One region of the Lactiplantibacillus koreensis genome, then DNA from elsewhere that is predicted to be linked to it. Evidence: predicted binding sites of a transcription regulator. Region 1 holds the regulator's gene; each other region holds the start of a gene.

Region 1 (3,418 bases):
GGTTGAGGCTCGTACGATATTCCGATTGACAAAGTCTTCTAATTTATTGATTTCGGTCTGTTGTTTTTCATAATGCTTCCATTCCGCTTGAATGCGAGCCGCTTTTTGTTGGACATATTGATCATAATTACCGGTATAATGTACCATTTCATGATGAGATAAATCGTAGACTTCATTGACGACCCGATCTAAGAAGTAGCGGTCATGACTCACAATTAGCAAGGCGCCCGTGTAGGATTGAAGATAACTTTCGAGCCAAGTGAGCGTTTCAACGTCCAAATGATTGGTTGGTTCATCCAAAATGAGTAAATCACGTTTTTCTAATAGTAGTTTGGCGAGAGCCAGCTGAGTTTTTTGGCCTCCCGATAGCTCAGTAACGGATTTGTCATAAACATCAGCATTGAATTGAAAACCATGCAAAACACCCCGGATTTCAGCCTGGTAACCGTAACCATTTTTTTGTTGAAATTCAGTTTGAACCTGGTCATAGGTCTTTAGTGTTTGCTGGTAAGTCGGGTCATCAGCAATAACTTCAGGATCACTTAATTGGGCTTCTAACCGGTGCATTTGAGCTTCTAGTTGATGTAGTTCAGCGAAGACACTGCTCATTTCTTCCCAAATCGTATGGGCACTGTTTAAGCCTTGATCTTGAGCCAAATAGCCGATGGTTAAGCCTTTACGCATTGAAATTTGACCTTCGTCAGGAACGGTTTCACCGGCAATCATTTTTAATAAGGTTGATTTACCAGCACCGTTGCGACCAACTAAGGCGACGCGCGCATGGTCTTGAATATCTAATTGTACGTTATCGAACAAGACATCAGCGCCAAAACGCCGCATGACTTGTTGTACTTGTAGTAAAATCACGTTTTTTTAAACTCCTTTCGAGGTGGATTCGTCAAATAATTGTAGCATATTGTCGTTGTTAGCCCTAGTGAAAGGGAATAATAAGTAAATATTATTTCACAAAGTGGCCTGTTATGCTAGAATAGTGTCAGCAAATTCACAAACTTTTGATAAGGAGGGTCGTCAAATGGCAGAAACAAAAATTCCACGGGCAACGGCCAAGCGGTTACCGATATACTATCGGTATTTGAACATTTTATTAGATGCTGACAAGAAACGGGTTTCGTCAACGGAGCTGTCAGAAGCAGTTAAAGTTGATTCAGCTACGATTCGACGAGATTTTTCATATTTTGGGGCATTAGGCAAACGCGGGTATGGCTATGATGTTGAAAAGCTCTTGGCATTTTTTAAGAAAATTTTAAATCAAGATACGTTGACTAACGTGGCCTTGATTGGGGTCGGAAATTTGGGTCATGCGTTACTTAATTTTAATTTTCATAAAAATAGCAATGTCCGTATTTCAGCAGCTTTTGATGTTAACGAATCAATCGCTAATACGGTTCAAAGCGGCGTTCCCGTCTATCCAATGGCGGAATTAAAGAAACAATTAATTGAACAACAAATTGAGATTGCCATTTTAACGGTGCCAACTTCAGTCGTTCAAGACGTTACGGATGAACTAGTTGATGCTAACGTTAAAGGGATTATGAACTTTACGCCGTTACGCATTTCAGTGCCTGAGACTATTCGGGTTCAAAATGTTGATTTAACGAATGAATTGCAAACCTTAATTTATTTCATTGAACATTATGGGGAACAGCTTGGCGATAAATCAGCTGAATAATATTTAGTTAGCAAAAGACGCAACCAAAAAATGGTTGCGTCTTTTAGTCATTCTAAGTTAAAAATAAAGGTAAGACTGCGACAACATTCATCAAAATATGCGCAATCATTGAGGTTTGAATGCGACCGGTGTGCCGGTACAGCCAACAAAAGAGGAGTCCAATAAAGGCATATAAAATTAAGTGTCCATCCGCATGAGCAAAACTAAATAGTAAACTAGAAATAACAGCGGCACCGACTGTTCCAGTAACCGTCGTTAGGTTACCGAAGATAACTTTACGAAAGACGATTTCTTCCATAATTGGCGCCCCAACGAGCACTGCCAGTAAGAAGAAGGGATATTTCTGGCCAATGGTGAGTAACGTGTTGGTATTGGCCGAGGCCGTTGACTGGCCGAGCAGTTGTGTCAAGCGTAGAATAACGACTTGACCGGCAAGCACTAAGACGACTCCGATAAGCCCCCATAGAACCGTACTGACCCAATTCTTAGGCTGTTGTTCGACAGCATTAGGCGTTTTAGTTCGCCAGGCGAGCCATACTAAGATGATAGCGCCTAGTAAGTAATCCAAGGTTTGAATTAAGAAAATCCAAGATCCAAGCTGATGAAATCCTTGGGCTAATAAAGTGGGTAGGGCATAGATAATAAAATAGACGATTAAAACCGTCAGCGATTGGCGTCGATTAGCCATTAGCTCACGTCCTTTAACAATAAAATTTCGAGTCAGATTTGACTTAAGTAAGTTCATTATAATCGATTTGACTTTCTTTGACTAATTATTGACAAATAACTTGCATTCTTAAATTAAAATGATATAGTTATCTTTGTGATTAGCACTTGATGTTTGTGAGTGCTAAAAAAGAATAAATGGAGGGATTCACGTGTTAAAACCATTAGGTGATCGTGTCATCTTACAACAACAAGCAGAAGAAGAACAAACGATTGGTGGTATTGTTATTGCCAACAATGCTAAGGAAAAGCCACAAAGTGGTAAGGTTGTTGCTGTATCTGATGGCCGGATTTTAGATAACGGTTCAAAGGTTGCACCAAGCGTGAAAGTCGGCGATCAAGTATTGTTTGACAAGTACGCAGGTACTGAAGTTAAGTATGAAGGGTCAACTTATCTAGTCTTACACGAAAAAGATATTGTCGCGGTTGAAGACTAATCCATTTAACTGATAGTAATTAAAACAAAATTTATTTATGAGGTGAATACAAATAATGGCTAAAGAATTAAAATTCTCTGAAGACGCACGTTCAGCAATGCTCAAAGGTGTTGACCAATTAGCTAACACTGTTAAATCAACTTTAGGTCCTAAGGGTCGTAACGTTGTATTGGAAGAATCATACGGCTCACCAACCATTACTAATGATGGGGTTACGATTGCTAAGGCAATCGAACTTGAAGATCATTTCGAAAATATGGGTGCTAAGTTAGTTTCTGAAGTCGCTTCAAAAACTAACGATATTGCCGGTGATGGGACCACTACCGCAACGGTATTGACTCAATCAATCGTCAACGAAGGCATGAAGAACGTCACTGCTGGGGCTAACCCAGTTGGGATTCGTCGCGGGATTGAAGCTGCAACGAAGACTGCTGTTGACGCCATGCATTCAATGGCCCATGAAGTTAAGACGCAAGAAGATATTGCGCAAATCGCAGCCGTTTCTTCAGCTAGCCAAGAAACTGGTAAGTTGATTGCGGAAGCCATGGAAAAAGTTGGTCATGAT
Region 2 (3,418 bases), 510 kb from region 1:
AGGGACCGTTTCCACAAACTGTGGATCCACGATAGCGATATCTGGTTGCATTGCGTAATCAGTAATTGGGTATTTAACATGGGTCTTAGAATCCGTGATAACTGCATATGGCGTAACTTCTGAACCAGTACCAGACGTTGTTGGAATCCCAATATAAGTTACTTTATGCGCTGCTGGCACTTGATAAGTCCGCTTCCGAATATCTAAAAACTTCTGCTTAGCCCCTAAAAATGACGTTTCGGGATGTTCGTAAAAGAGCCACATCCCCTTAGCTGCATCCATTGCCGAGCCCCCACCTAATGCGATAATTGTATCTGGTTGGAACGCCTGCATCCGTGCGACCCCTTTAATCACCGTGTCTGTCGAAGGATTAGGTTCGACCTCTGAAAAGATATCAATATCGACCGGTTCAGTCCGTTGATTTAAGACTGCCGTTACGCGATCCGTATACCCAAATTTAACCATTCCAGGATCACAAACGATAAAAACCTTTTTGAGACCACTCATATGTTCCAAATACTGGACGGCATTGCGTTCAAAATAGACTTTGGGTGGCATTTTCACCCACTGCATATTATTGCGGCGTTTTGCGACCGTCTTAATATTAATCAAATCCATATCTGTCACATTATGTGAAATAGAATTACCGCCGTATGAACCCGTACCTAGCGTTAACGATGGCGTCATGTTGTTATAAATATCGCCCAAACCGCCCACAGAAGATGGGGTATTAACTAAGATTCGGCAGGCCGGCATTTGGAGTCCAAACGCTTTAACCAAGGCATCATCTTTGGTATGGATACCCGCAGTATGCCCTAAACCACCATAATGCAATAATTCATCTGCTCGTTTGAAAGCAGCGGCTGTCGATTGGGCCTTGTACAAAGTCAACACTGGCGAGAGTTTTTCACCAGACAATGGATAATTAACGCCGACACCATCAATCTCCGCAATTAGAACCCGACAATCAACGGGGACTTGTTTCAAGCCAGCCATTTTAGCAATTTGATAAGCAGTCTTCCCAGCAACCGGCCCGCGTACCGTATGACGTTCGGGATCAATCACAGCATCGCTTAAAGCTGCGACTTCTTGCGGTTTCACGAGGTAACAGCCCAACCGATTAAACTCAGCTTTCACTGCATCATAGATTTCGGCATCCACAATGGCACTATTTTCTGAAGCACAAATCATTCCATTATCAAAAGTCTTCGATAAGACAATATCATTCACAGCCTGTTGAATATCAGCCGTCTTCTCGATATAAGTCGGGCCATTCCCAGGGCCAACACCCAACGCCGGCTTACCAGAAGAATACGCCGCCGTGACCATGCTAGGTCCACCAGTTGCCAAAATCGTTGCAATCGCAGGATGATGCATCAAGGCATTGGTCGCTTCAATACTAGGATGTTCAATGTATAAAATTGCATCGGCTGGCCCCCCAGCGGCCTTAATTGCGGCTTGCATAATCCGAGCAGCCTCGGCACTCGCTTTTTGTGCTTGCGGATGGAACCCAAAAACAATGGTGTTCCGGCCCTTTAATGAAATCAACGTTTTAAAAACAACCGTTGACGTTGGGTTAGTGACTGGGGTAACCCCGGCAACAATCCCAACCGGTTCTGCAATTTCCATCAATTGCGTTTCAGCATCATCTTTCAAAATACCAACGGTCTTATCGTGCCGAATACTGTTCCAAATGTATTCACTGGCATAAATATTCTTAATGGCTTTATCTTCCACGACCCCACGGCCAGTTTCTGCCACGGCCAATTTGGCTAACTTCATATGATTATCTAATGCGGCGACGGCGACCTTTTCACACAAATCATCAATTTGGGTTTGTGTATACGTTTTCAATTCAGCTAATGCAGCTTGTGAACGTGCCACTAATTTAGCGACTTCAGTTTCAGCAGCGGTCTTTTTTTCGTTGGGTTTAATTTTAATCATGAGATGTTCCTCCATTCAATTCTTTTGTGAATTAATTTACAAACATTATTATAACGGACTCCTGCAAAAATGCAAGCGCTGTCTTTTTCGATTATTAAAATCAATTCATATCAACAGTTACACAGCCCTTACCCGGTGGGCTTTAAGCCGTCCCGATCACATTAAAAATAAAGTTTTATTTTGCACAAAGTCCACAAAAAAAGCCTCAACCAAATCTGTTTTACAGAAGTAGTTGAGGTTCAAATACTTATCTTTTTACATACAATAATTTAATTTTTTCCGTAGCAACAGTATCATAATTTTGCGCCCATAGAGGGATACTTTTCCCAGCACTTTGAGGATTATTACCTAATTGACGCGACATTGATATAGTATTTGAAACCATCTTAGGTGCTACCTTAGTCCACACTTCCAATGGATCAACAGCCCATTTAAATGAGTCGCCATCATCTTCAATTAATGCTCTGAATCCCCCTAAAATTGGGAAAATAAGTCCTGTTGATATTTGATAGTCTAATTTTTCTTCTGAATATTTTGTTTTTCCTCCCTTAGTATCCACACCTTTAATTCGTCCAAACTGTCCATTATTGTTCGCTTTTCGATATACACTAGGCATATCTATCTCAATGCGATCATATAATTTGGTGATTTCGGGTAATAGTACTGCTAATTTTTCATACGGATTATCAGATTTTTCTTTTTTTTCAGCTCTATCATATTCACTTAAGTAATCTTTTAATACCTGTGCTTTACCACTATATGCCTGAATTGGTTGTTTAAAAGAACCTTCCGCATACCTTTTAAGATTCATCGCAAACATTAAGCGTACAAGATCAACTGCATCAATATCTTTATCCGCTTCATTTTGCTTATAAGCAATACGTTTCTTAAACGCTTCTTTTTTAATGGCATTTTTTACAAAATCAAACTTACCAGCTAATTCAGCTATTGCTTTATCGTTGACTTGAATACTACTATTACGAGCAGATGCCATTTCGTCAATATCGCCAATGTCCGTCATGATCTCTAAGTGTACGAACTGTAAGTTGTCAGGATCAAGCTCTGAGCGTTTATTTAAAATAGCTCTGTACGTATGACCACCATCTAGAATACCGTATTTACTCCGATCATCATCATTATCATGCCCCATACTAATTTTCAACGTTCCCATATCATTGCTTATTTTTTCAGCTGACAGCAAGATACCCCGATTTTTTTTATAAAACGCGTGGTCATTTTTCTCTAACCCATTTTCCATCATGGTGGCAACCTTGGTGTGCATATTCGTCTTTCTTGGATTTACTTCTGTAGGAATATTATCTGGTATATCCTGGACATTAGCGTATACATGCCAAATATAACTATTCGACTCTGAGTAGGGACTCTTAATACGTACTGCGCTGGCAGTAGGAATCGTAAACTGGATCAAAGCATCTTTTTCCATGATAATTTTCCCTCCTGTATAAATATTAAA
Region 3 (3,418 bases), 680 kb from region 1:
GCACTTTTGAATAATTCAAAATCATTATCAATTACAGCTGGTTGATCCAACCATTGATCGGGGTTGTAATCCCCACCGTGAAGAAATTGAGTTGTACTTAGTGGATTTGTCATACTTATATTTACTCGCTTTCATTTGTGTCTAATTATTACTAATCGCTGGTCTCATCATATGATATTAAGTATAGATATGTAAGCGGTTTAATAAATTAATTACTAAAGATTAGTAACGCTTGTTTAGGCTCGTTTACTACCGATCTTAGCTTTACATTCGCAAATGTAAGCGTATTATTAGTTTCTGATAGTAACAATCGTTATTTTTTTAGTAAACATGGTTATTAGGAGGCAGTCCATTGACTACTATTAGAGAAATTGCTGCGCAAGCAGGTTACTCGCCAGCAACTGTTTCACGTTTATTAAACAATGATCCGACATTTTCAATTTCGGATACTGCTCGTAAGCGAATTCTAAAAACAGTTCAAAGTTTGAATTATCAACGTCCAAATACGACCCACGGCTTAGCTTATAAAATTGCCGTAATTTTTTCTGTTCAACCTCAAAAAGAACTGGCAGATGTTTACTATAGTAATTTACGTAAAAGCATCATTGATCATGGTGACAAAGCTAACTTGGTGTTAACCTTTTATCACAATATCGAAGCAGTTCCTACCCCGATTGATGGCCTGATTGCGGTTGGTCAATTCCGACCAAATCAACTACAACAATTACAATCCTTATCACCACATCGAATCTTCGTGGATGCTAACCCTGACCCTCACCACTTTAGTTCCGTACAACCCAATCTAATGGCTATGACTGAACGAGCTATTAATTTATTTCGTCAACAACATCGAACTCCCATCGGCTTTATCGGTGGCGGTTACTGGAATACACAACAATCTGATACGGGCCATCTAGATGATCGACGTAAATTTTTTGAAAGCTATATGCGTGAATTGAACCTATATGATGATCGTTTTGTCTTCATTGGTAAAGACTTCTCAGTCGAAAGCGGTTATGCCCTAGGCCAAAAGATAGTCGCTTCTCAATCAGATCAGTCCCTTCCCAAGGGCTTTTTAATTGCTTCGGATTCTTTATCTGTTGGGGTCCTACAAGCCTTCAATGAAAATAAGATTACCGTGCCAACAGACACAACTATTATCAGCATTAATGACATTGACATTGCACGTTACGTTTCACCACCATTAACAACTTTCCGAATTGATACCAACGAACTAGGACGTGTTGCTATTGACACTTTAAAAGCCGCCTTAATTTTTAAGACAACCGATAACCGTACCATTCTGTTAGATGCCAATTTAATTTATCGCAAAAGTTTTCCCAAACTTGGAACTCAAGCCACAAATTAGACCATTACATCTACAGAACTTTGGTATCACATTTATACATTTAAGGCATTAAAGCCTGATTAATCAGCATTCATACCCAGCATTTAATTCTTCAAATCGGCTTGATTGAATTTGTGAGTTGTGTAACAATAGCAATTGTAAGCGTTTTACATACTAATGAAGTGAGGTACTAATTATTATGAAAATTAAAGCAGCAGTTGTTGATCAATTTAATGATCCATTCGTCATTAAAGACGATATTGAATTGGCTGAAATGGGACCAACTGATTTACAAGTTAAACTAGTTGCGAGTGGAATTTGCCACTCGGATGAAGCGATTCGTAAAGGGGACGCTTCCCTAGGTTATCCGGTTATTCTCGGTCATGAAGGTTCTGGGATTATTGAAAAAGTTGGTCCTCAAGTGAAAGATTTTAGCGTAGGCGATCATATTGTCATGTCTTTTTACGCCGATGGCACTTGTGACAATTGTTTAAAAGGGATGCCAACTAAATGCCGCCACTATGCCGACTATAATTTGAGCGGCACACGGCCAGATGGATCCGATCATTTCCAAGAAAACGGCACCCATGTCAGTGATATGTTTGACCAATCCTCATTCACAACTCATACGGTTATTGACCAGCGCAATGCCGTTAAAGTCGACAAAACCTTAGATTTACGGCGCTTAGGACCTTTAGGCTGTGGCTATGTCACTGGCAGTGGCACCGTTTTGAACAGTCTACAACCACGTCCCGGCCAAACGATCGCCGTCTTTGGGACTGGTGCGGTTGGTTTAGCAGCAATGATGGCTGGTAAAATTTCTGGTTGTACCGAAGTTATTGCGGTCGACATCGTGGATTCTCGCTTAGCCTTAGCGAAAGAACTAGGTGCAACTCACACGATTAACAGTAAAACGGAAGATCCAGTGGCAGCCATCAAAAAGTTAACCAATGGCTACGGTGTTGATTTCACTGTTGATACGACTGGGGTAGAACCCGTAATGGTCGCTGCTATTCATGCCTTGGCTCAAGGTGGGACTGCCGCTTTAATTGCTGTTACGTCTAAGAATATTACTATCAGTTCATGGAATGACCTCTGTGTTGATGATAAAAAAGTTATCGGGGTTAACATGGGGGATGCCATTCCTCAAGTCGACGTGCCACGCCTCATTGACTTCTATCAACATGGTATGTTCCCATTTGAAAAGACCGAAAAGTTCTACAAGTTTGCGGATATTAATCAAGCCAATGCAGACTCAGTGAGTGGTAAAACCATCAAGCCCGTCCTAATTATTGACGAAGACTATCAACCTGAAGCTTAATTTAGCTCAAACACAAAAAGCGGTCACAATTTTAAAATTGCGACCGCTTTTTGTGTTACTGCGATAACGTTAATCTAACGTTGATTTACTACGATAATGCTGCAAAATATAAATAGCAAAAACGACTAAGATTGAGCCAATAATTTCAACGATGCTAACTTTTAGATTCAAGAAAATAATACTCAATATGAATGTCACCACCGGTTGCACAGCATCAACAATACTAACAACCGCAGAAGGCGCGTATTGTAAGCTATGCAATAATGCTGAAAACGCAAAGATCGTCCCAATTAAGACAACGGCGCCAATTGAAACCACTAATCTTGGCGTAATAGTTGGGGCACCACGCCAAAGTGGATGATAGAGATTGAATAGAATCCCGGCAATTAAAGTCCCCCAACCCAAAACGATAATTGGGGAGTTTTCAGCAACAATTCGCCGGGGCAAGACCACGTACAAGGCCGCCGTAACCCCCGACAAAATTCCCCAAATGAGCGCATTCATCGGAATCGCTAATTCATGAATATTCCCCCGCGTAATCGCCAAAAAGACACCTAACAGCGAAACCCCAAAAGCAATCATATCGGTACGCAAAGGCCATTCACGCTTGAACACTAACGTTCCCAGCACAATAAATAGCGGACTTAGATACTGTAGAATTGTCGCTGACGCTGCACTTCCTTCTTCAATACTAACGTAAAAGGTATACATATTCGCCATCAGCCCAACTGTGGCATACGCCAACAGTT

Evidence for each region. The regulator Rex, encoded in region 1, represses fermentation and respiration genes when NADH is low (regulators of the CRP and FNR family bind a similar motif). The targets are predictions, from matches to a motif close to TTGTGAANTANTTCACAA.
Region 2: adhE (bifunctional acetaldehyde-CoA/alcohol dehydrogenase) is a predicted target of Rex. The motif match lies at 1,969-1,986, and genes of this name have one in related genera.
Region 3: C5Z25_RS06005 (NAD(P)-dependent alcohol dehydrogenase) is a predicted target of Rex. The motif match lies at 1,481-1,498, and genes of this name have one in related genera.

What each region holds. Positions count from the first base shown of each region.
Region 1 is NZ_CP027190.1:1,910,029-1,913,446, forward strand. Features, by position in the region: gene C5Z25_RS09185 (ABC-F family ATP-binding cassette domain-containing protein) at 1-867, opposite strand, end outside; gene C5Z25_RS09190 (redox-sensing transcriptional repressor Rex) at 1,034-1,690, shown strand; gene C5Z25_RS09195 (CPBP family intramembrane glutamic endopeptidase) at 1,743-2,378, opposite strand; gene groES (co-chaperone GroES) at 2,569-2,853, shown strand; gene groL (chaperonin GroEL) at 2,909-3,418, shown strand, end outside.
Region 2 is NZ_CP027190.1:1,400,166-1,403,583, forward strand. Features, by position in the region: gene adhE (bifunctional acetaldehyde-CoA/alcohol dehydrogenase) at 1-1,944, opposite strand, end outside; gene C5Z25_RS06830 (AIPR family protein) at 2,192-3,388, opposite strand.
Region 3 is NZ_CP027190.1:1,226,302-1,229,719, forward strand. Features, by position in the region: gene C5Z25_RS05995 (beta-galactosidase) at 1-113, opposite strand, end outside; gene C5Z25_RS06000 (LacI family DNA-binding transcriptional regulator) at 353-1,369, shown strand; gene C5Z25_RS06005 (NAD(P)-dependent alcohol dehydrogenase) at 1,548-2,669, shown strand; gene C5Z25_RS06010 (DMT family transporter) at 2,739-3,418, opposite strand, start outside.